Cupriavidus taiwanensis LMG 19424: one gene and its partner. Each later gene encodes a partner of the first gene's protein in a complex. Links are inferred from orthologs where the notes say so. Each region holds a gene or a part of one and is shown in the gene's direction. Other genes may lie near its edges. The genes, in order: RALTA_RS11455 and RALTA_RS08870.

Evidence for each region.
Region 2: the proteins of RALTA_RS11455 (region 1) and RALTA_RS08870 are in contact, whole or in part, in a cryo-EM structure (PDB 8ZAL), measured with the Escherichia coli proteins. The link is inferred for Cupriavidus taiwanensis LMG 19424 from one-to-one orthologs.

What each region holds. Positions count from the first base shown.
Region 1 is NC_010528.1:2,489,862-2,500,259, forward strand. What follows is about bases 4,333-7,271. They hold RALTA_RS11455 (TolC family outer membrane protein), read left to right. Parts: upstream 4,333-5,017; coding sequence 5,018-6,526; downstream 6,527-7,271. Other genes in these bases: RALTA_RS11445 (protein-L-isoaspartate O-methyltransferase family protein), read left to right, coding at 4,333-4,603; RALTA_RS11450 (rhodanese-like domain-containing protein), read left to right, coding at 4,616-4,939; RALTA_RS11460 (META and DUF4377 domain-containing protein), read right to left, coding at 6,629-7,271. Outside these bases: RALTA_RS11435 (efflux RND transporter periplasmic adaptor subunit), read left to right, coding at 1-581; RALTA_RS11440 (efflux RND transporter permease subunit), read left to right, coding at 600-3,836; more of RALTA_RS11445, read left to right, coding at 3,950-4,332; more of RALTA_RS11460, read right to left, coding at 7,272-7,453; RALTA_RS11465 (O-antigen ligase family protein), read left to right, coding at 7,820-9,109; RALTA_RS11470 (oligosaccharide flippase family protein), read left to right, coding at 9,372-10,398. UniProt on the Escherichia coli protein: Outer membrane channel, which is required for the function of several efflux systems such as AcrAB-TolC, AcrEF-TolC, EmrAB-TolC and MacAB-TolC. These systems are involved in export of antibiotics and other toxic compounds from the cell.
Region 2 is NC_010528.1:1,932,162-1,942,574, forward strand. The notes cover bases 3,983-6,936. They hold RALTA_RS08870 (HlyD family secretion protein), read left to right. Parts: upstream 3,983-4,815; coding sequence 4,816-6,057; downstream 6,058-6,936. Other genes in these bases: RALTA_RS08865 (AdeC/AdeK/OprM family multidrug efflux complex outer membrane factor), read left to right, coding at 3,983-4,771; RALTA_RS08875 (DHA2 family efflux MFS transporter permease subunit), read left to right, coding at 6,060-6,936. Also shown: RALTA_RS08850 (sterol desaturase family protein), read left to right, coding at 1-548; translational GTPase TypA, read right to left, coding at 603-2,423; RALTA_RS08860 (MarR family winged helix-turn-helix transcriptional regulator), read left to right, coding at 2,636-3,118; more of RALTA_RS08865, read left to right, coding at 3,227-3,982; more of RALTA_RS08875, read left to right, coding at 6,937-7,682; RALTA_RS08880 (IclR family transcriptional regulator), read left to right, coding at 7,865-8,653; dipeptidase PepE, read left to right, coding at 8,675-9,388; RALTA_RS08890 (DUF1177 domain-containing protein), read left to right, coding at 9,429-10,352; RALTA_RS08895 (AroM family protein), read left to right, coding at 10,349-10,413. UniProt on the Escherichia coli protein: Part of the tripartite efflux system EmrAB-TolC, which confers resistance to antibiotics such as CCCP, FCCP, 2,4-dinitrophenol and nalidixic acid. EmrA is a drug-binding protein that provides a physical link between EmrB and TolC.

The sequences.
Region 1 (10,398 bases):
CGCTGGCCGATACCGTGGTCAAGGCGCCGCTCGACGGCATGGTGGCCGCGCGCGCAGTGCAGCCGGGCGAGAAGGTGTCGCCGGATACGCGGCTGGTCGATGTGGTCGACCTGCGCGTGCTGGAGCTGGAAGCGCCAATCCCGATGGCCGACGTGGCGCGCGCCGCAGTGGGCCAGCCGGTGGCACTGGAAGTGGAAGGCGCCGGCCACTTTGCCGGCACGCTGGTGCGCATCAACCCCGCTGTCAGCGAGGGCACGCGCAGCATCATGGTCTATATCCGCGTCGACAACCCGGAGCAGCAGCTGCGCGCCGGCATGTTCGCGCGCGGCGCCCTGGTGCTGGGCCAACGCGCCGCCGTGGTGGCGGTGCCGGTCTCGGCGGTGCGCACCGAGGGCGAACGCGCCTTCGTCTATGCCATCGAGCGCGACACGCTGGCCGAACGCCCGGTGCAGCTCGGCCTGCGCGACGAAGCCGGCGGCATGGTGGAAATCGTCGCCGGCCTCGACGCCGGCGCCGAGATCGTGCGCAACAACCTGGGCACGCTGCGCAGCGGCAGCCAGGTCCGGCGCGTCAAGGCCTGACGGCAGAGGACGCGCGCCATGTGGTTCACCCGCCTGTCGATCCGCAACCCGGTGCTGGCCACCATGATGATGATGGCCTTCATCGTGGTGGGCCTGTTCTCGTACCAGCGGCTGCCGGTCGACCAGTTTCCCGACATCACCTTCCCGGTGGTGGTGGTGCAGACCGAATACCCCGGCGCCGCGCCGGAGTCGGTCGAGTCCGACGTGACGCGCAAGGTCGAGGAGATCGTCAATACCATCTCCGGCATCGACGAGATCTTTTCGCACTCCTACCAGGGGACGTCGGTCGTCGTCATCAAGTTCGACCTGAGCGTCGATGTCGGCCAGGCCGCCCAGGACGTGCGCGACAAGATCGCGCTGATCCGGCCGCAGTTCCGCGACGAGGTCAAGGACCCGCGCGTGCTGCGCTACGATCCGTCCGACGCGCCGATCTTCTACCTGTCGGTGTCCAATGCCCCGGGCGCCAGCCGCAGCCAGCGCGAGCTGACCACCATCGCCGACCAGATCGTGCGCAAGCGGCTGGAAACGGTGCGCGGCGTGGGCGCGATCAATCTCGTCGGCGGCACCAGGCGCGAGGTCGAGATCCGCATCCGTCCGGCGCAGCTGGAAGCGCTCGGCATCGGCGTCGACCAGGTGATGAACGCGATCCGCAACGAGAACCAGGAACTGCCCGCGGGCGAACTGCGTTCCTCGGCCGCGGAAACCGTGGTGCAGATCAAGGGCCGCGTGCCCACGCCGGATGCGTTCCGGCAGATCATCGTGGCGCGCCGCGCCGGCCAGCCCGTGACGCTGGGGGAGATCGCCGACGTGCGCGACGGCCAGGAAGAGCAGGAAAGCCTGGCGCTGCTCGACGGCAAGCGCGCCCTGTTCCTGTCGGTGGTGAAGGCGCAGGGCCAGAACACCGTCGACACCGTCGACGGCCTGGTGCGCATGACCGACGAAGTGCGCAAGCTGGTGCCCGCGGGCGTGCAGCTCAACGTGGTCAACGACACCGCGCGCGGCATCCGCAGCAGCGTGAAGGAGGTGCGCTCGACCTTGCTGGAGGGGGCCTTCCTGACGGTCGCGATCGTTTTCCTGTTCCTCGGCTCGTGGCGCAGCACGGTGATTACCGGGCTGACGCTGCCGATCGCGCTGATCGGTACCTTCGGCGTGATGTACCTGTGCGGCTTCACGCTCAACGTGATCACGCTGATGGCGCTGTCGCTGTGCGTGGGCCTGCTGATCGACGATGCCATCGTGGTGCGCGAGAACATCGTGCGCCACAACCTGATGGGCAAAGACCACCGCACCGCGGCGCTGGACGGCACCAACGAGATCGGACTGGCGGTGCTGGCCACCACCTTCTCGATCGTGGCGGTGTTCCTGCCGGTGGGCTTCATGGGCGGGATCATCGGGCGCTTCTTCCACCAGTTCGGCATCACCGTGGTGGCCGCGGTGCTGATCTCGATGTTCGTCTCGTTCACGCTGGACCCGATGCTGTCCTCGGTCTGGCACGACCCGGACCTGCACGGTACCGGCAACAAGCGCAGCTGGTACGGGCGCACCGTCGGGCGGCTGCTGGACTGGTTCTCGGCCAGCATGGACCGGCTTGGCGACGGCTACGCCGGCATGCTGGGCTGGGCGCTGAAGCACCGGCTGGCCACCGCCATCATCGCCGCCGCCACGTTCTTCGGCAGCTTTGCACTGGTGCCGCTGATCGGCACGGAGTTCGTGCCCAACGCCGACCTGGGCGAAACGCAGGTCGGGTTCACCACGCCGGTCGGCACGTCGATCGAAGTGACCGAAGCCAAGGTGCGCCAGGTGGAAGCGGCGCTGAAATCCTTCCCGGAAGTCGCCTACACCTATGCCACCATCAACTCGGGCAACGCCTCGGGGCGCAACAACGCGCTGGTGTCGGTGCGCCTGACCGAGCGGCGCGCGCGCAGCCTGACCACCGCGCAGCTCAACCCGCTGATCCGCGAGCGCCTGGCAAGCATTGCCGGCATCACGCTGACCATGGTCGGCATGCCCGACGGCGCCGGCGGGCAAAAGGCGATCCAGGTGTCGATCCAGGGCGACGACCTGGACGAACTGCGGCGCCTGTCGCGCGAAGCCGGCGCGCGCATGGCGGCGATCCCGGGCTTGACCGACCTGGATTCGAGCATGAAGGACGACCGCCCCACCATCGAGGTCCGCATCCGGCGCGAGCTGGCTTCGGACCTGGGCGTGGGCGTGGCGCAGATCGGCAACGCGCTGCGCCCGCTGCTGGCCGGCGATGCCATCAGCTCCTGGCGCGCGCCCGATGACGAGAACTATGACGTGCGCGTGCGCCTGCCGAAGGATGCGCGCACCGGCATGGCCGACCTCAGCGCGCTGATGATCGCCAGCAGCCACGCCAACGCCGACGGCTCGCCGAAGATGGTGCCGCTGCGCCAGATCGCCGAGCTAGTGCCGACCACCGGCGCCAACCAGATCAGCCGGCGCGACCTGAACCGCGAGGTCGAGCTGACCGCCAACGTGGCCGGGCGCTCGGCCGGCGAAGTCGCGCGCGACATCAAGGCCGCGCTCGACGGGGTGAACTGGCCGGCCGGCTACAAGTACCGCTTCGGCGGCTCGACCAAGTCGATGAACGAGTCGTTCGGCTACGCGGTGTCGGCGCTGGCGCTGGCGGTGATCTTCATCTACATGATCCTGGCCTCGCAGTTCGCCAGCTTCTTCCAGCCGATCGCCATCATGACCTCGCTGCCGCTGACGCTGGCCGGCGTGTTCGCGGCGCTGCTGCTGTTCGGCTCGACCCTGAACATGTTCTCGATCATCGGTTTCATCATGCTGATGGGGCTGGTGACCAAGAATGCGATCTTGCTGGTGGACTTTGCCAACCAGGCGCGCCAGGGCGGTGTTGACAGTGCCTATGGACGCGAGCCGCTGTCGCGCGAGGCCGCGCTGGTCGAAGCCGCGCGCGTGCGGCTGCGACCGATCCTGATGACGACGCTGGCAATGATCTTCGGCATGGTGCCGCTGGCCTTCAGCCTGGGCGAAGGCGCCGAGCAGCGCGCGCCGATGGGGCAGACGGTGATCGGCGGGATCATCACCTCGTCGGTCCTGACGCTGGTGGTGGTGCCGGTGATCTATACGTACCTTGATGATTTCGGGGCATGGCTGCGCCGGCTGTGGCAAGGCGAGCCGCGCGCCACCGCGGCAGCGCCGGCGCAGGCCGGCTCAGGCCAGCCCGCGGCGGGCGGACGCCCGGCCCCGGCCGAGGCCAGCGCGGAATGAGCCCGCAGGCGCCCGCAAGGTTAAAATAGCAGGTTTGATAAGACTGTCCGGCCGTGGCACCGCGCGGCCGGCGCACAGACCGACAGCGGTTGGCATTGGTAAGGAATGGCAAGATGGATCTCGAAAAAGCCCGATTCAACATGATCGAACAGCAAATCCGCCCGTGGGACGTGCTGGACCAGGAAATCCTGGACCTGCTGGCGGTGGTCAAGCGGGAGCAGTTCGTCCCGTCCGCCTACGCCTCGCTGGCGTTCGTCGACATGGAGATTCCGCTGCCCGCGGGGCAGAACATGCTGGCGCCGCGCGTCGAAGCCCGCATCCTGCAAGACCTGGCCGTGCGCAAGCATGAGACCGTGCTGGAAATCGGCGCCGGCTCCGGCTACATGGCCGCGCTGCTGGCCCACCGCGCCCGCCACGTGCTGACCGTCGACATCGTGCCCGAGCTGGTCGAACTGGCCCGCACCAACCTGGCCAATGCCGGCGTCACCAACGTCGACGTCGCCGAAGGCAATGCCGCCGACGGCTGGGCGGCCGCCGCGCCGTACGACGTGATCTGCATCTCGGGTTCGCTGCCGGCGGTCCCGCCGTCGATCCTGGCGCAGGTGAAGGTGGGCGGGCGCATCGCCGCCTTCGTCGGCGAACTGCCGGTGATGGAAGCGCGCCTGATCACGCGCGTGTCCGAGACCGAGTACCAGGTCGTCAACCTGTTCGAGACCGCGGTCAAGCCCCTGCAGGGCGCGGCCCGGCCGTCGCAATTCCAGTTCTGAGGACGTACCGCCATGCAGGTCATCCAAGCCACCGAACTGGCCCAGTGGCTGGCCGACGCCAGCCGCGCCAGGCCGGTCCTGCTCGACGTGCGTGAAGGCTGGGAGGTGCAGACCTGCGCCCTGCCCGGCATCACCCACATCCCGATGCGCGACATCCCGGCGCGCGCCGCCGAACTCGACGAAGACGCCGACATCGTCTGCATCTGCCATCACGGCGCACGCAGCATGCAGGTGGCGGCCTACCTGGAGCGCCAGGGCTACGGCAAGGTCTACAACCTGACCGGCGGCGTCGACGCCTGGGCCAGCCAGGTCGATCCCGCCATGCCGAAGTACTGACGCGGCAGGCCAGCGCAGCAACACGAAGAAGAAAACGACTGTCGGCCGCGGCACCCGCCGCGCCCACCTGGAGGTGTCATGACGTTTGCGCCCAACGCCCTGCCCGGAGCGATCCGGACACGCCTGGCGATCGCGGTTTCCCTGCTGACCCCGCTGCTGGCCATACTGCCCGCGGCGCCGGCCGGCGCGGCGGACCTGCTGCAGGTCTATCGCGATGCGCAAGCCAATGACGCCCAGTTCGCCAGCGCGCGCGCGCAGCTGCTGGCCACGCGCGAGAAGCTGCCGCAGGGCCGCGCCGGCCTGCTGCCGCAGGTGGTGGGTACCGCCGGCGCCAACCGCACCAAGCTCGACCAGACCGCGTCGCTGCCCATCGGCGGGGCGCCCAGCGCCTCGGGCACGCGTTTCTTCAACAACAACAACTGGCAACTGCAACTGAGCCAGCCGCTGTTCCGCTGGGACCGCTGGGAAACCTACAAGCAGGGCGAGCTGGCCGCACAGGCGGGCGAAGTCACCTTCCACCAGGCCGAGCTCGACCTGATCACGCGCAGCGCGCAGGCCTACTTCGACGTGCTGGCCGCACAGGACAACCTCTACCTGGCGCGCGCGCAGAAGAAGGCCATCTCCGAGCAGCTGGAACAGGCCAAACGCAACTTCGAGGTCGGCACCGCCACCATCGTCGACGCCAACGACGCCCAGGCCCGCTTCGACCTGGCGACCTCGACCGAAATCGCCGCGCAGAGCGACCTGGAGATCAAGCGCGCCACGCTGCAGCAGATCACCGGCAAGCCCGTCGACGAACTGATGGGCCTGCGCGCGGAAGCGCCGATCCCCGGACCCCAGCCGCCCGACGTCAACGCCTGGGCCGCGCAGGCCGAAACCAGCAACCTGCAGGTGAACCTGGCCAGCTACAACCTCGAGACCGCGCAGCGCGAGACCAACAAGGCCAAGGCCGGGCACCTGCCGTCGGTGGACCTGGTGGCGTCGTACGGCTTCAACAACCAGACCGGCAGCGCCACGCAGGCGATCTCGACGCACTACAACGCCTCGCAGATCGGCGTGCAGCTGACCCTGCCGATCTTCGCCGGCGGCCAGATCCAGTCGCGCGTACGCGAGACCCTGGCGCTGGCCGACAAGGCCGCCAGCGACCTCGAATTCGCCCGCCGCACCGCCGCCCAGACCGCGCGCCAGACCTACTCCGGCGTCTCCAACGGCCTGGCCCAGGTCAAGGCGCTGGAGGCGGCGGAACGCTCGGCCACCAGCGCAGTGGAATCCAACCAGCTCGGCTATGAAGTGGGCGTGCGCATCAACATCGACGTGCTCAACGCCGAAGCCCAGCTGTTCTCTACCCGCCGCGACCTGGCCAAGGCGCGCTACGACACCATCATGAATGGCCTGCGCCTGAAGGCTTCCACCGGCGTGCTGCAGGAAGAGGACGTGGTGCAGATCAATACCCTGCTGACTTCTTCGCCGGGGGCCCTGTACAAGCTGCCGATGCCGGCGCAGGCGGGCGCGAAGGTGCCGGCAAAAGCGGCTGCCGCAGCGGATCGCCGCGGCACGCGGCGCGACGGCGGAACGCCGCGCTCCTGATCAACGGGCCGCAACCGCGGCCCGTTTTCTTTGTGTGGTGCGGCGAAGATGCGCCGGCTGTCTCCCCTCTCCCATAAATGGGAGAGGGGAGCAAACCAACAGCTATTGCGCCCGTGTCCGCGACTCAACGTTCAGCAACTGCCAGCGGATCGCCGACGCATCCGCCGGCGGGTTCGGCACCTGGTATTCGCGCACGCGCAGCCGGTACGACACGCCCGGCTCGAAATCCAGCCCTTCGATCGGCCCGTACCAGAGTTGCCACGGCGCATCCGGCGACTCGCGCCAGCGGTAGCAGGTCATCTTGCCCACCCCCGTGCATTCCACGCGCTGCGAGTCGATATAGACGGTCTTCTCCACGCCCGCGGCCTCCACGCGCGCGCCGCGCTTGCCTACGCCTTCGCGCTCGACGAACTGCAGCAGGTCGCCGTCCACGGTCTTCCAGATGATCTGCCGGCCGGTACTGGCCGCCGACGGCTGCGTGCCCACGGTGGCAAACGGCGTCTGCATCGCCTTCAGCAGCGCCGACTCCAGCGCCATGCGCGGCGGCGGGCAAGCCATGCGCGTGCTGGCGATGCGGTCGAAGCGGATGCCGGTCTCGGTCTTGCCATAGCTGCCGCTGAAGCGATTGCAGCCGCTGGTGCCGCTGACCGTGCCCTGCGCGGCATCGATGCCCTCGTTGAACTCGAAAATGATCGGCTGGCCATTGTCGCCGTGCGGGATCTCGCGCAGCGAGCCGTCAGGCTGCTGCCAGCGCACCAGTTCCCAGCGGCTGGGGCCGGAGGGCTGGGTCTGGTTCAGGTTGGTGCCGGCCGAGGGAAGATTGGGCGCGGTCGCGGTAGTGCAGGCGCCGAGCACGGCGGCGACCAGCAAGGCGGCCACGCCGCGGCCTGCGGGCGCAAGGGGAATCAGTCGGTGACGGCTGTGCATGAGAACTCCTGTTGTGGGGCGGCCGAGGCGCCCGGATCGATGCCATCGGTGGCTTTGACAAACGGATCTGACAACCAGCATGCCGGAAAGTGCACCCGGCCATAGACCTTCAGTTTAGCAAGCCGCTCCGGCACGGCGGCCTCGAAGCGGCCCGCGCGCCGCATACATCCTGTAACGGGTCGACACGCTTAGCCAGCTAGGATGCAGAACTCCTGGAAATGCCACCGAGGCCATCCGATATAATCGCTTCGCCCCGAGCCGCAATGCGTGCGCAGGGCACCGCTCCTCAGGAGACGGCGACAATAATAAGACGGACGGAACGGCAGGCATCTCGCATGCACCACCTTCCTCCGGAAACCTTTCTCCATGCTCTTGATGACGAGATTGCAAGGATCCCTACCGTTGGGGATCGACAAAGCTCTGTACCTGAGCGCCTGTGTTGTCCTGGCTGCGTTTCCCACGCTGATGTTTGTCAAGCCGTCGCTCAGCAACACCTGCTTCGGGCTGTTGCTGGGGTGGAGCGTCATCGCCCTGGCTGCCGGCGGCCGCGCTGCGCTGGCCGAATATGGCTGCATCCTGCGCCGCTACTGGCCGTTCATGCTGGCCATGGCGGCGCTGCCGCTGGCCGTATTGCTCCAGCAACTGCTGGCCGGTGCCGATGACCCGCATGTGCCCTATCTATACCTGCGTTTTGCGCTGTTCATCGTTCTGGTCCCTGGCCTGCTGCGCCTGGGCCGGCGCGGCATGCAGAACATCCAGTTGGGCTTCGTCGCCTGTGCGCTGATATCCGCCCTGTGGCTGCATGAAGTCGCCGCGGCAGGGCGTCCAAGCCATGTCGGCTTCTCCAATGTCATCCCCTTCGGCAACCTCGCCCTGCTGACCGGCATGCTGGCCGTGATCTCGATCGGCTGGAACCGCCCCGGCGATCATTGGCTGGCCGGCCTGAAACTGCTGGGCGGTTTCGCGGGCCTGTACGCCTCATACATGAGCGGCACCCGTGGCGGCTGGCTGGCGATTCCGGTGCTAGCGCTGATCGCGCTGGCGGCCTCGCGCAGGTTGACGCGGCTGCACAAGGCCGGGGTGCTGGCGGGGCTGGCCGGGCTGATGGCGCTGGGGTGGTTCAGCAGCGCGATGGTCCAGCAGAGGACGGCTGCGGTTGTATCCGAACTGTCCAAATTCTCTCAGCATGTAACACTGGATACATCAATCGGAATACGGCTTCAGCTCTGGCAAGCCTCGCTTAGAATGCTGCAGGCCCATCCTTGGACTGGCGTAGGACCTGACAACTACGAAGCTATATTGCAGTCGCTGGCAGCACAGCACGTGATTACACCGCTCGCCGCCACCTTGCCGCACGCGCACAATGACGTGCTCCACGCTGCGGCGACGCTCGGCATTCTAGGCCTGCTGGCGGTGCTCGCCTTGTATCTCGTACCGATTGTGTTTTTCCTGCGCCACCTGCGCAGCGCAAACCGCGGCACACAGGTAGCCAGTGCCATGGGACTGGCGCTGTGCTTCGGCTTCATGGTTTTCGGCCTCACTGAAGCGATGTTCATAACGACACTCACCAACGCCTTCTACAGCTTGGTAATAGCCGTTTGCTTTTCCTACGTAGTTGTACACAAGAATGTAGCGCCGGCGCAGCCCGACCGTTGAGCGACGAAGCCGGCGCCACGGTGGAGGCGCCGAATGTCGCCGAGGCTATGGCAACGATCGGTCGCCTTCGCACTTCGCTCCCGCCTTTGGCAAGCACTACCAATTGTGAGAAAGTGGCGGTCGAAAATCTTCCTTGCGCTATGGTGCCTGCCTTCACGATCGCCGCCTCCTCCACTGCCCTGCAAGCAGTTCCTTCCGCGCCTGCCAAGGTGCGCGCGAGACCGGCGTGACCAGAAGGAAAGTTGCCGGCAATCTTGGCTGGATGCTGGGCGAGCGCGGGCTGCAGGTGGCAGGCGGCATCGGCATCGTGGCCATGCTGGCGCGCGGCATGGGGCCGGAAGGCTTTGCCCATTTCCAGTATGCGCAGGCGGTGGTCTATATTGCCGCTTCGTTTGTGCTGATCTGCGGGAGCGAGGTGATCGTTCCTCGGCTGGTCGCCAACCCCGACCCGGCCGCGCAGCACCGCTTGCTGGCACATGGCTTCGGCTTGCGCTTCGCCGCTGGCATGATCGCCTACGTGCTGATCGGCGGATTCATGCTGGTGTCGCGCCCGGGGCCCGAGTTGTGGGTGCCGACGCTGATCCTGGGCTTCGCCGTGCTGCTGCGCGAACCGTTCGGCATCGTCACGGCCTGGATGCAGGCACATACGCGCACCCGACCCAATGCGATCTTCAGCCTGGTCGCGCTGGCGCTGAAGGCCATTTGCGTGGCGCTGCTGTTCCGCGCCGGCGTGCAAAGCGTTCCCTGGTATGCCATGGCCATCGTGCTGGAAACCGTCCTGGCGTCAGCCCTGCTCGGCCACTACTATCTGCACCGCGCGCCACGCACGCGTATCACCATGGATACCGCGCTGGCGCGGGAGCTGTTCAGCAATGGCGCTCTCTTCTGGGTGAGCTTCGTGCTGATGATGAGCTCGCGGCGCATTGACCAGCTGTTGCTCAAGCCCCTGGTACCGCTGAGCGAGTTTGGCGCGTATGCGGCGTCGATGCAGATTTTGGACAACTTCGTGGTGGTCGCCACCATCTTGTGCGCCGGCATCGCGCCCATCTATGTCTATGCACAACCGACGCTGGCCGTGGCCAGGCGCAATATTCTGAAGATTGCCGCCGGGATGCTGCTGGTCGGGGCGTCGGGCGCGCTGACCATTGCCTGGGGCGCTGACTGGATCGTGCACCTGCTCTACGGTTCGGCCTTCGCCTCCGCGGCCGGTCTGCTTCGACTGGCTGCCCTGGCCTCGATGCTGGTATTTGCGGATGTGGCCCTGACCTTGCTGCCGATCTACCTGCGCC
Region 2 (10,413 bases), 560 kb from region 1 along the record:
ATCGCGTGCGCTGGCTGTGGGCCTCGCACGTGACGCATCATTCGTCGGAGGGCATGAATTTCTCGACCGCGTTCCGGCAAAGCCTGACGTACCCGCTGTCCGGCATGTGGCTGTTCTGGATTCCGCTGGCATATATCGGCTTCACGCCGGACTGGGTGATTCTTGCGGTGGGTCTGAACCTGGCCTTCCAGTTCTTCGTCCATACGCGGCTCGGCAAGCGCTGGCCGCTGGCCGAGCGGCTGCTGAACACGCCTTCGGTCCACCGCGTCCACCATGCCAAGAACCCGCAATACATCGACCGCAACTATGCCGGTGTGCTGACGGTCTGGGACCGCCTGTTCGGCACCTTCGTCGCCGAACGCGAGGCACCGGTCTACGGCATTACACGCCAGGTGCGCAGCCATGATCCGCTGACGCTGACCTTCCACGAATGGCGCGACATGTTTGCCGATGCCTGGCGCGACCGCGACCCGCGCTACCTGTGGAAGCCGCCGGAATGGCGCAGCCCGCGCGCCGCCGCGCCGGCGACGCTGCCGGGCATGCAATAAAAAACCGCGCCGGGCAGGCGCGGTTTTTCGTGGGCAGCTGCAGCGGCTCGGCGCTTATGCGCCTTCGCGTGCGGCACGCTTGCGCTCGTGCTCCTTCAGGTGGCGCTTGCGCAGGCGGATGCTCTTGGGGGTGAGCTCGACCAGCTCGTCGTCGGCGATGAATTCCACCGCGTATTCCAGCGACATCTGGATCGGCGGCACCAGGCGCACCGCTTCGTCGGTACCCGAGGCGCGCACGTTGGTCAGCTGCTTGCCCTTGATCGGGTTCACGACCAGGTCGTTGTCGCGGCTGTGGATGCCGATGATCATGCCTTCATACAGCGCATCGCCCGGCTTGACGAACATGCGGCCGCGGTCCTGCAGCTTCCACAGCGCGTAGGCCACCGCATCGCCGTCGTCCTGCGAGATCAGCACGCCATTGTGGCGCTCGCCCAGGCCGCCTTCGCGCACTGGCGCGTAGTCGTCGAAGATATGGCTGATCAGGCCGGTGCCGCGCGTCAGCGTCAGGAATTCGCCCTGGAAGCCGATCAGGCCGCGGGCCGGGATGCGGTATTCCAGGCGGGTGCGGCCCTTGCCGTCCGACGCCATGTCGAGCAGCTCGCCCTTGCGGCGGCCCAGCTCTTCCATGATGCCGCCCTGGTGGCTGTCTTCGACGTCCACGGTCAGCAGCTCATACGGCTCGCACTTGACGCCGTCGATTTCCTTGAACACCACGCGCGGACGCGACACGGCCAGCTCGTAGCCTTCGCGACGCATGTTTTCCAGCAGGATGGTCAGGTGCAGTTCGCCGCGGCCCGACACTTCGAAGATGGTGTCGTCGCCGGTATCGGCCACGCGCAGCGCCACGTTCGACTTCAGCTCGCGGTCCAGGCGCTCGCGCAGCTGGCGGCTGGTGACGAACTTGCCTTCACGGCCAGCCAGCGGCGAGGTGTTGACGCAGAAGTTCATGGTCAGCGTCGGCTCGTCCACCTTCAGCATCGGCAGCGCGTCCTGGGCTTCCGGCGCGCACACGGTGCAGCCGATGCCCAGTTCTTCGATGCCGTTGATCAGCACGATGTCGCCGGCTTCGGCTTCCTGCACGATTTCGCGCTCCAGGCCCTGGAACTTCAGCACCTGGTTGATGCGGCCCTTGATCGGGTTGCCTTCCGGGCCGAACTTGACCACCACGTCCTGCAGCGGGCGGGCGCGGCCACGCGAGATGCGGCCCACGCCGATCTTGCCGACGTAGCTGGAGTAGTCCAGCGAGATGATCTGCAGCTGCAGCGGGCCGTCGCGGTCGTCGTCACGCACCGGCACCTTGTCCAGCACGGTCTCGAACAGCGGCTTCATGTCGCCATCGCGCACGTCTTCGGTCAGGCCGGCGTAGCCGTTCAGGCCCGAAGCGTAGATCACCGGGAAGTCGAGCTGCTCGTCGGTCGCGCCCAGCTTGTCGAACAGGTCGAAGGTCTGGTTGATGACCCAGTCCGGGCGCGCGCCCGGGCGGTCGATCTTGTTGATCACCACGATCGGCTTCAGGCCCAGCGCCAGCGCCTTGCGCGTGACGAAGCGGGTCTGCGGCATCGGACCCTCGACCGCGTCGACCAGCAGCAGCACGCCGTCGACCATCGACAGCACGCGCTCCACTTCCCCGCCGAAGTCGGCGTGGCCCGGGGTGTCGACGATATTGATATGGGTGCCGTTGTACTCGACGGCACAGTTCTTCGCGAGAATCGTGATCCCGCGTTCCTTTTCCAGGTCGTTCGAGTCCATCACCCGCTCGGCGACTTGCTGGTTGTCGCGGAAGGTGCCTGCCTGGCGCAGGAGCTGGTCGACCAGGGTGGTCTTGCCATGATCGACGTGGGCGATGATGGCGATATTTCGGATGGCGCGGGTCATTGCTGCGTCTCGCTAAGAACGGGGCCCTCGCAAGGAGGGCCGGAGAATCTGAGGTAACCCAACATTCTAGCATGTTGCGGCGCAAGAAGCGTTGACCGGAACCGCCCCTGACATAGGGAAATATTTGCGGATTTCGCAATGACGAATTTCCTTTCTTGCGGATCGTTAAACGTGAACATATATTTGCCTCAGCAAAGATTGCAAAGGCAAAGATGTCACAAGACCCCTCTTCCGCTCTGCCCGCCGCCCCGGCTACTGCGTTCGATCCCGCCAAGTACCAGATGTGCGACAGCGTCGGCTACCTGATGCAGCGGGCCAAGAACATGCTGGCCCACGGCGTCGAGCAGGAGGTCGGCAGCCTCGACATCACCCAGGCCCAGGCCAGCTGCCTGATGATGCTGGCCACCGGCCGTGCCTCGACCGTCACCGACCTGGGCCGCGAACTGAACACCGACATGGGCTCGGTCACGCGGCTGCTCAGCCGCATGGAAAAACGCGGCCTGATCGAGCGCCGCCGCCGCGACGCCGACCGCCGCGTGGTCGACCTGTCGGTGACGCCGCAGGGTCAGGAACTGGTGCAGCAACTACCGGCAATCTTCTGCAAGGTGCTGGCGCACCACTTTCGAGGTTTTTCCGAGGACGAGATCCAGTTGCTGCGCAGCATGCTGCGGCGGGTCATCGACAACAGCGGATAGCAGGCTGCGCGCCGGACTTCCGGCACGCCAGATCGTCCGCTTCGGCCAGCCCGGCCGGACCCCGTCAGCAGCCTGTAGAAACGTATGGCTCCGCCACGGAGCAACACCATGAAACCAGTTCTTTCCTTCCGATTTACCCAGCCTGCCAGCTCCCGCAAGCTGGCGCGCCGTGCCGGCACGCTGGCGCTGACCGCGATCGCGGCCGCGGCGCTGGCCGGCTGTGCGGCGCTTGGCGATTCGCACAGCACCCAGACCATGGCCGATCCGGCCGCGATGGCAACTTCGCAAACCCTGCCCGGCGAACACGGCCAGTGGCCCTCGCAGGACTGGGTCGACCAGTTCAAGGACCCGCAGCTAAGCGCGCTGGTCGACGAAGCGGTCAAGGACAATCCCAGCCTGCAGGCGGCCTTCGCCCGCGTGGAAGCGTCGCGCGCCATGGCCGAGGCCACGCGCAGCGCGCTCTATCCGCATGTGGAGTTCGAAGGCAGCCTGATCCGGCAGCGCTTGTCCGAAACCGACCTGTTCGAAGGCACGCCGCTGGCGGGCTCGTGGCAGAACCAGTCGCGCCTGCAGGTGGGCCTGTCCTATGACTTCGACTTCTGGGGCAAGAACCGCGACGCGCTCGAGGCCGCGCTGTCCGACGATCGTGCCGCCGAAGCCGAAAGCCAGGCCTCGCGCCTGATCCTGGCGACGTCGATCGCGCGCAACTACGCGCGCCTGGCGGCGCTCTATGCCCAGCGCGACGTGGCCGAGCGCGCCATTGCCCAGCGCCGCGACCTGACCGAGCTGTCGCGCCAGCGCCTGGCGGCCGGCCTGGACACCCAGGTGGAAACCACGCAGGCGCGCGGCACCGTGGCGGCGTCGCAGACCGACCTGCAGCGCGTGGACGAGGAAATCGCGCTGGCCCGCAACCAGCTGGCGGCGCTGCTGGGCAAGGGCCCGGACCGCGGCCTGCAGATCGAGCGCCCGGTGCTGCTGGCGCAGGCCACGCCGACGCTGCCCGACAACCTGACCATCGGCCTGCTGGGCCGCCGCCCGGACCTGGTCGCGGCGCGCTGGCGTGTCGAGGCTGCGTCGAAGGACATCAACGTCGCCAGGAAGGAGTTCCTGCCCGACGTCAGCCTGAGCGCGTTCGCCGGCCTCGCCGCGCTGGACCCGTCCAGGCTGCTGATGGGCATCAGCCGCACTTTCGGCATCGGCCCGACCCTGCGTCTGCCGATCTTCGAAGGCGGCAGGCTGCGCGCCAACCTGAAGGGCAAGTACGCCGGCTACGACATTGCCGTGGCCAACTACAACCAGGCGCTGGTCGATGCCCTGCGCGAGACCGCCGACACCATGACCAGCATCCGCAGCGTCGACAAGCAGATCCAGACCCAGCGCGAGGCGCTGGACCTGGCCGAGCATGCCTACGCGCTAGCCACCACGCGCTACAAGGCCGGCCTGGGCACGCAGCTGACCGTGCTCAACGCCGAAAGCAACGTGCTGCAGCAGCGCCGCCTGGCGACCGACCTGCAGGCGCGCCGGCTGGATCTGCAGATGGGCCTGATGAAGGCGCTCGGCGGCGGCTACCAGGAGCCTGCCGAAGGCCACGAGAGCGTCGCCCACGGCCAGGCGCAGCAACCGGACAACACCAAGGCGGGCGCCCGCGGCTGATCCGCGCACCCGGTGATCGCAGACGAGAGTATCCAGAAGACATCATGAGCAACAACCAGCAAGCGGCCGGCACCAACACCCCCCAGCAAGCCACGGCCACCCCTCCCAACGGCAAGCGCAAGCGCATGCTGCTGTCGCTGACCGCGGCGATCGTCGTTGCCGGCATCGGCTACGGCGTGTACTGGGGCCTCTATGCCCGCCATTTCGAAAGCACCGACGATGCCTACGTCGCCGGCAATGTGGTCCAGGTCACGCCGCTGGTGGCCGGCACGGTGGTGTCGATCGCAGCCGACGACACGCAACTGGTCACTGCCGGCCAGCCGCTGATCCAGCTCGACCGCGCCGACACGCAGGTGGCGCTCGAACAGGCCGAGGCCCAGCTGGCCCAGGCCGTGCGCGAAGTGCGCACGCTGTACGTCAACAACGGCTCGCTCGCCGCCAACGTGGCGCTGCGCGAAGCCGACGTGGCCAAGGCGCGCGACGACCTGCGCCGGCGCCAGGCCATCGCCGGCTCGGGCGCGGTGTCCAATGAAGAAATCTCGCACGCGCAAGCCGCGCTCAAGGGCGCCGAGTCGGCGCTGCTGGCGGCGCGCGAACAGCTGGCATCGAACAAGGTGCTGACCGACCAGACCACGGTCGAGCACCACCCCAACGTGCAGCGCGCCGCCGCCAACCTGCGCTCGGCCTACCTGTCGTTCGCGCGCTCGTCCCTGCCCGCGCCGGTGACCGGCTACGTCGCCAAGCGCTCGGTGCAGGTGGGCCAGCGCGTGGCCGCCGGCGCGCCGCTGATGGCGGTGGTGCCGCTGGACCAGGTCTGGGTCGACGCCAACTTCAAGGAAGTGCAGATCACGCATATGCGCATCGGCCAGCCCGTGACGCTGGAAGCCGACGTCTACGGCTCCCGGGTCGAATACCACGGCAAGGTTGCCGGCTTCTCGGCCGGCACCGGCTCGGCGTTTTCGCTGCTGCCGGCGCAGAACGCCACCGGCAACTGGATCAAGGTGGTGCAGCGCCTGCCGGTGCGCATCGCGCTGGACCCGCAGCAACTGAAGGACCATCCGCTGCGCGTGGGCCTGTCGATGACGGTCAAGGTCGACGTGCGCCGCGAGGAAGGCGCCGCCATGGCGGCCGCCGCGCCGGCCAAGCCGATGCAGACGGACGTCTATGACAAGGTGGCCAAGGATGCCGACCAGCTGATCGCGCGCATCATTGCCGCCAACAACGGCGGCCGCGGTGCCGGACTGGCCTCGGCCAGCGCCGCCAACGCCAAGCCCGCCAATACCTGATCATGGCCACCTCCCCTTCCGCCGCACCGGCCGCGCCCGGCGCGCAGCCGGGCGCCGGCCCGGCAACGCCGCGGGCGATGCCGCGGCAGCCGCAGCCGCTGACCGGCGGCAAGCTGGTGCTCGGCACCATCGCGCTGTCGCTGGCCACCTTCATGAACGTGCTGGACTCGTCGATCGCCAACGTGTCGATCCCGGCGATCTCCGGCGACCTGGGCGTGGCCCCCAACCAGGGCACCTGGGTCATCACCTCGTTCGCGGTGGCCAACGCCATCTCGGTGCCGCTGACCGGCTGGCTGACCACGCGCTTCGGCGCGGTGCGGCTGTTCATCACCTCGATCCTGCTGTTCGTGCTGGCATCGTGGCTGTGCGGCGTCGCGCCCAACCTGGAAACGCTGCTGGCCGCGCGCGTGCTGCAGGGGGCCGTGGCCGGGCCCATGATCCCGCTGTCGCAGTCACTGCTGCTGTCGAGCTATCCGCCCGCGAAGAGCACCATGGCGCTGGCGCTATGGGGCATGACCACGCTGGTCGCACCGATCATGGGCCCGCTGCTGGGCGGCTGGATCTCCGACAACATGACCTGGCCGTGGATCTTCTACATCAACGTGCCGGTGGGCATCGTCACCGCCTACGCCACCTGGGCCATCTACAAGGACCGCGAGACGCCCACCAAGATGCTGCCGATCGACCGCATCGGCCTGGCGTTGCTGGTGATCTGGGTGGGCTCGATGCAGCTGATGCTGGACAAGGGCAAGGAACTGGACTGGTTCCACTCGACCGAGATCGTGGTGCTGACGCTGGTCGCGATCGTCGGCTTCCTGTTCTTCCTGGCATGGGAAACCTATGAGAAGCATCCTATTGTCGATATCAGCCTGTTCAAGGGCCGCAACTTCAGTTCCGGCGTGGTGGCGATCTCGGTGGCCTACGGGCTGTTCTTCGGCAACCTGGTGATCCTGCCGCTGTGGCTGCAGACCATCGTCGGCTATACCGCGACCGACGCGGGCATCGTGATGGCGCCGGTCGGCATCTTTGCGATCCTGCTGTCGCCGGTGATCGGCCGCAACCTGCCGAAGATGGATGCGCGCTGGGTGGCAACCGCCGCCTTCATCACCTTCGGCATCGTCAGCCTGATGCGTTCGGGCTTTACCACGCAGGTCGATACCCGGACGCTGATGGTGCCCACGCTGATCCAGGGCGCGGCCATGGCGATGTTCTTCATCCCGCTGACTTCGATCATCCTGTCGGGGCAGCCGCCGGAGAAGATCCCTGCCGCATCGGGCCTGTCGAATTTCGTGCGGATCACCTTCGGCGGCATCGGCGCGTCGGTCTCGACCACCGTCTGGGAAAACCGCTCGGCGCTGCACCACGCGCAACTGGTCGAGCAGGTCAACCCGTACAACCCGGTCTACCACGACCAGCTCAACCACCTGATGCAGATGGGCATGAGCCAGGCGCAAGCGGTCGGCGTGATCGAGCGCAATATCACCCAGCAGGCCGCCATGCTCGGCGCCAACGATATCTTCTGGATCTCTGGCGTGCTGTTCTTCGTGCTGATCGGCTTTGTCTGGCTGACGCGGCCGGCAAAGGGCGGCGGTGGCGGCTCGGCGGACGCAATGGCGGCGCATTGAGCGCCCGGTTCAGCGATGCATGGAATGGCCCCGGTTCGGGGCCATTTTTTTTGCCCGTATCCGGCAAGGGAAATTTCCCCTTGTGCTCCGGCGCCCATCGACCTATGATTTGCCAAAACCGAATTATGGAACTTCGGTTCCGAAAAACGGAACAAAGCAATGAACGTAGGTGGAGAGGCGAAGTGAGCATTCTTGAAGGCGTGGAGAGCGTGCTGGACCTGTTCGGGCACGCCCGCCACGAGATCACGTTCAACGATGTGCTGGATGAGCTGGGCCTGGCCAAGAGCTCGGCGTCGCGCCTGCTCGCCCAGATGGTGCGCTACCGGCTGCTGGAGCTGCAGCCCACCACGCGACGCTATCGCCCCGGCGCCCTGGTGATCCGCGCGGCGCAGGCGGCCACGCAGGCGCACCCCTTTGACGACCAGTGCCGCGAGATCCTTGCCGCGTTGTCGGACTCCACCGGCTTCACGGCCTACCTGTCGATGCTCGACGGCACCGACACCGTGGTGCTGCAGCGCCTGAACGGCAGCAACCCGGTGCAGGTGCTGTCGCCGCCCGGCGCCCGCCGCCCTGCCTTTACCACCGCGATGGGCCGCGTGCTGCTGTCGCGCCTGCCTGACCCCGACTTCAACGCGCGCTACGGCGCCAGCGGCGCCCGCAAGCTGCCCGACGCGCCCGCCGGATGTCCCGCCACCGTTGCCGAGCTGCGCGAGCGCGTCGCCATGGCTCGCGCCGAGCGCAGCGCCATCGCCGTCAACGAAGGCATGCCTGGCATCGGCGCTGTTGCCACCACGCTGGCGGACCCGCTCTCGGGCGACGTGCGCGGACTGTGCCTGTCCTTCACCGCGATGCAGGTCAGCCAGGCCCAGGCACGCGCGCTGCGCGAAGCGCTGGTGCAGGCGGTGGCGCCGGTCGGGCAGCGCCTGGGCGATCCGCTCTGGCTCCCTTCCGGCGACACCGCCGCCAAATAGTCATCCCGGCTGCTCAAACCCATGGAACTCCTGTTACTCAGCAACTCCTCCAGCGACGCGGGCTACCTCGTCCACGCCCACGACGCGATTCGCGAACTGGCCGGCGGGCGCACCCGTGCCTGCTTCCTGCCTTTCGCCGGCGTCACGCGCGACTGGGACACCTATGAAGCGCTGGTGCGCGACGCGCTGGCTCCGGCCGGCATCGCAGCGCACTCGCCGCACCGGCTCTCCGATACCGACTGCCTGCGCGCGGTGGCAGCGGCTGAACTGGTCGTCATCGGCGGCGGCAACACCTTCCGGCTGCTGCAATGCCTGCGCGAACGCGGGCTGCTGCCGGTGATTGCACGCCAGGTGGCCGCGGGCGCGGCGCGCTATATCGGCTGGAGCGCCGGCACCAATGTCGCCTGCCCCACTATCCGCACCACCAACGACATGCCGGTCGCCGATCCCGGCGGCCTCGACGCGCTCGGGCTGGTGCCGTTCCAGATCAACCCGCACTACTTCAACCTGGTGGTGCCGGGCTTCCGCGGCGAAACGCGCGACCAGCGGCTCGCCGAGTTCACGGTGCTGGCGCCGAACACGCCGGTGCTGGGCTTGCCCGAAGGCAACTGGGTGCGCGTCTCGGGCGATCGCATGGAGATGGGCGGCATGCACTCCGCACGCTGGTTCCTGGGCCCGCAGATCCTGGACATCGCGCCCGGCGCCTTGTCCGTGCCGGCCCCTGGCGCCCTCTGACCCTCGCCATCCGTCAAGCAATCAAGGAACTTCAAGCAAGATGTCCATCAAGCAGGTGATTGAATCGATCGAGCTGCTTTCCGCAGCCAACGTCGACGGCGAGACCGTTGCCGCGCTGCTGCGCGCACGCGGCATCCGCGACGTCACGGTGACACGCGTGGAAGAGAACGGCCTTTACACCGACTTCCTCGCCTGCACCCTGCCCGGCCGCCATCCCGACGCGCCCGCGCTGGGCGTGGTCGGCCGACTGGGCGGCGTGGGTGCGCGCCCGGCCGTGACCGGCCTGGTGTCCGATGCCGACGGCGCCATCGTGGCCGTGGCCACCGCGCTGAAGCTGGCCGACATGGCCGCCACCGGCGATGTGCTGGCCGGCCCGGTGCGCATCCATACCCACATCTGCCCGCACGCCGCGACGCGGCCGCACCAGCCGGTGCCGATGATGAAATCGCCCTTTGCGATGCGCAAGATGATGGCGCATGAAGTGCATCCCGGCATGGCGGCGATCCTGTCGGTCGACACCACACGCGGCAACCGCTTCGTCAACCGCCGCGGCGTGGCGCTGACACCGGTGGCCAAGGAAGGCTGGCTGCTGCGCCTGCCGGAGCGGATGCTGGACCTGATGGGCTGGGTCAGCGGCGAACTGCCGACCGTGTTGCCGCTGACCACGCAGGACATCACGCCGTATGAGAACGGCCTGTGGCATGTCAATTCGATCATGCAGCCGGCCATCGTCACCGCGGCCCCGGTCGTAGGCGTGGCGCTGACCGCGCAAACCACCGTGCCAGGATGCGCCACCGGGGTCACCAACGCCTTCGATATCGATGTGGCGACGCGCTTCTGCATCGAGGTCGCCAAGCAGTTCGGCCAGGGCCAGTGCGCCTTCTACGATGCCGAGGAATGGGCCGAGCTGCAGCGGCGCTACGGCTCGCTCGCACATCTGCAGACCGTCGGGGCCGAAGCATGACAACGGCTGCTCCGCGCCCGCCGCGCGTGGCCTTCGTCACCATCGGACAGTCGCCGCGGAC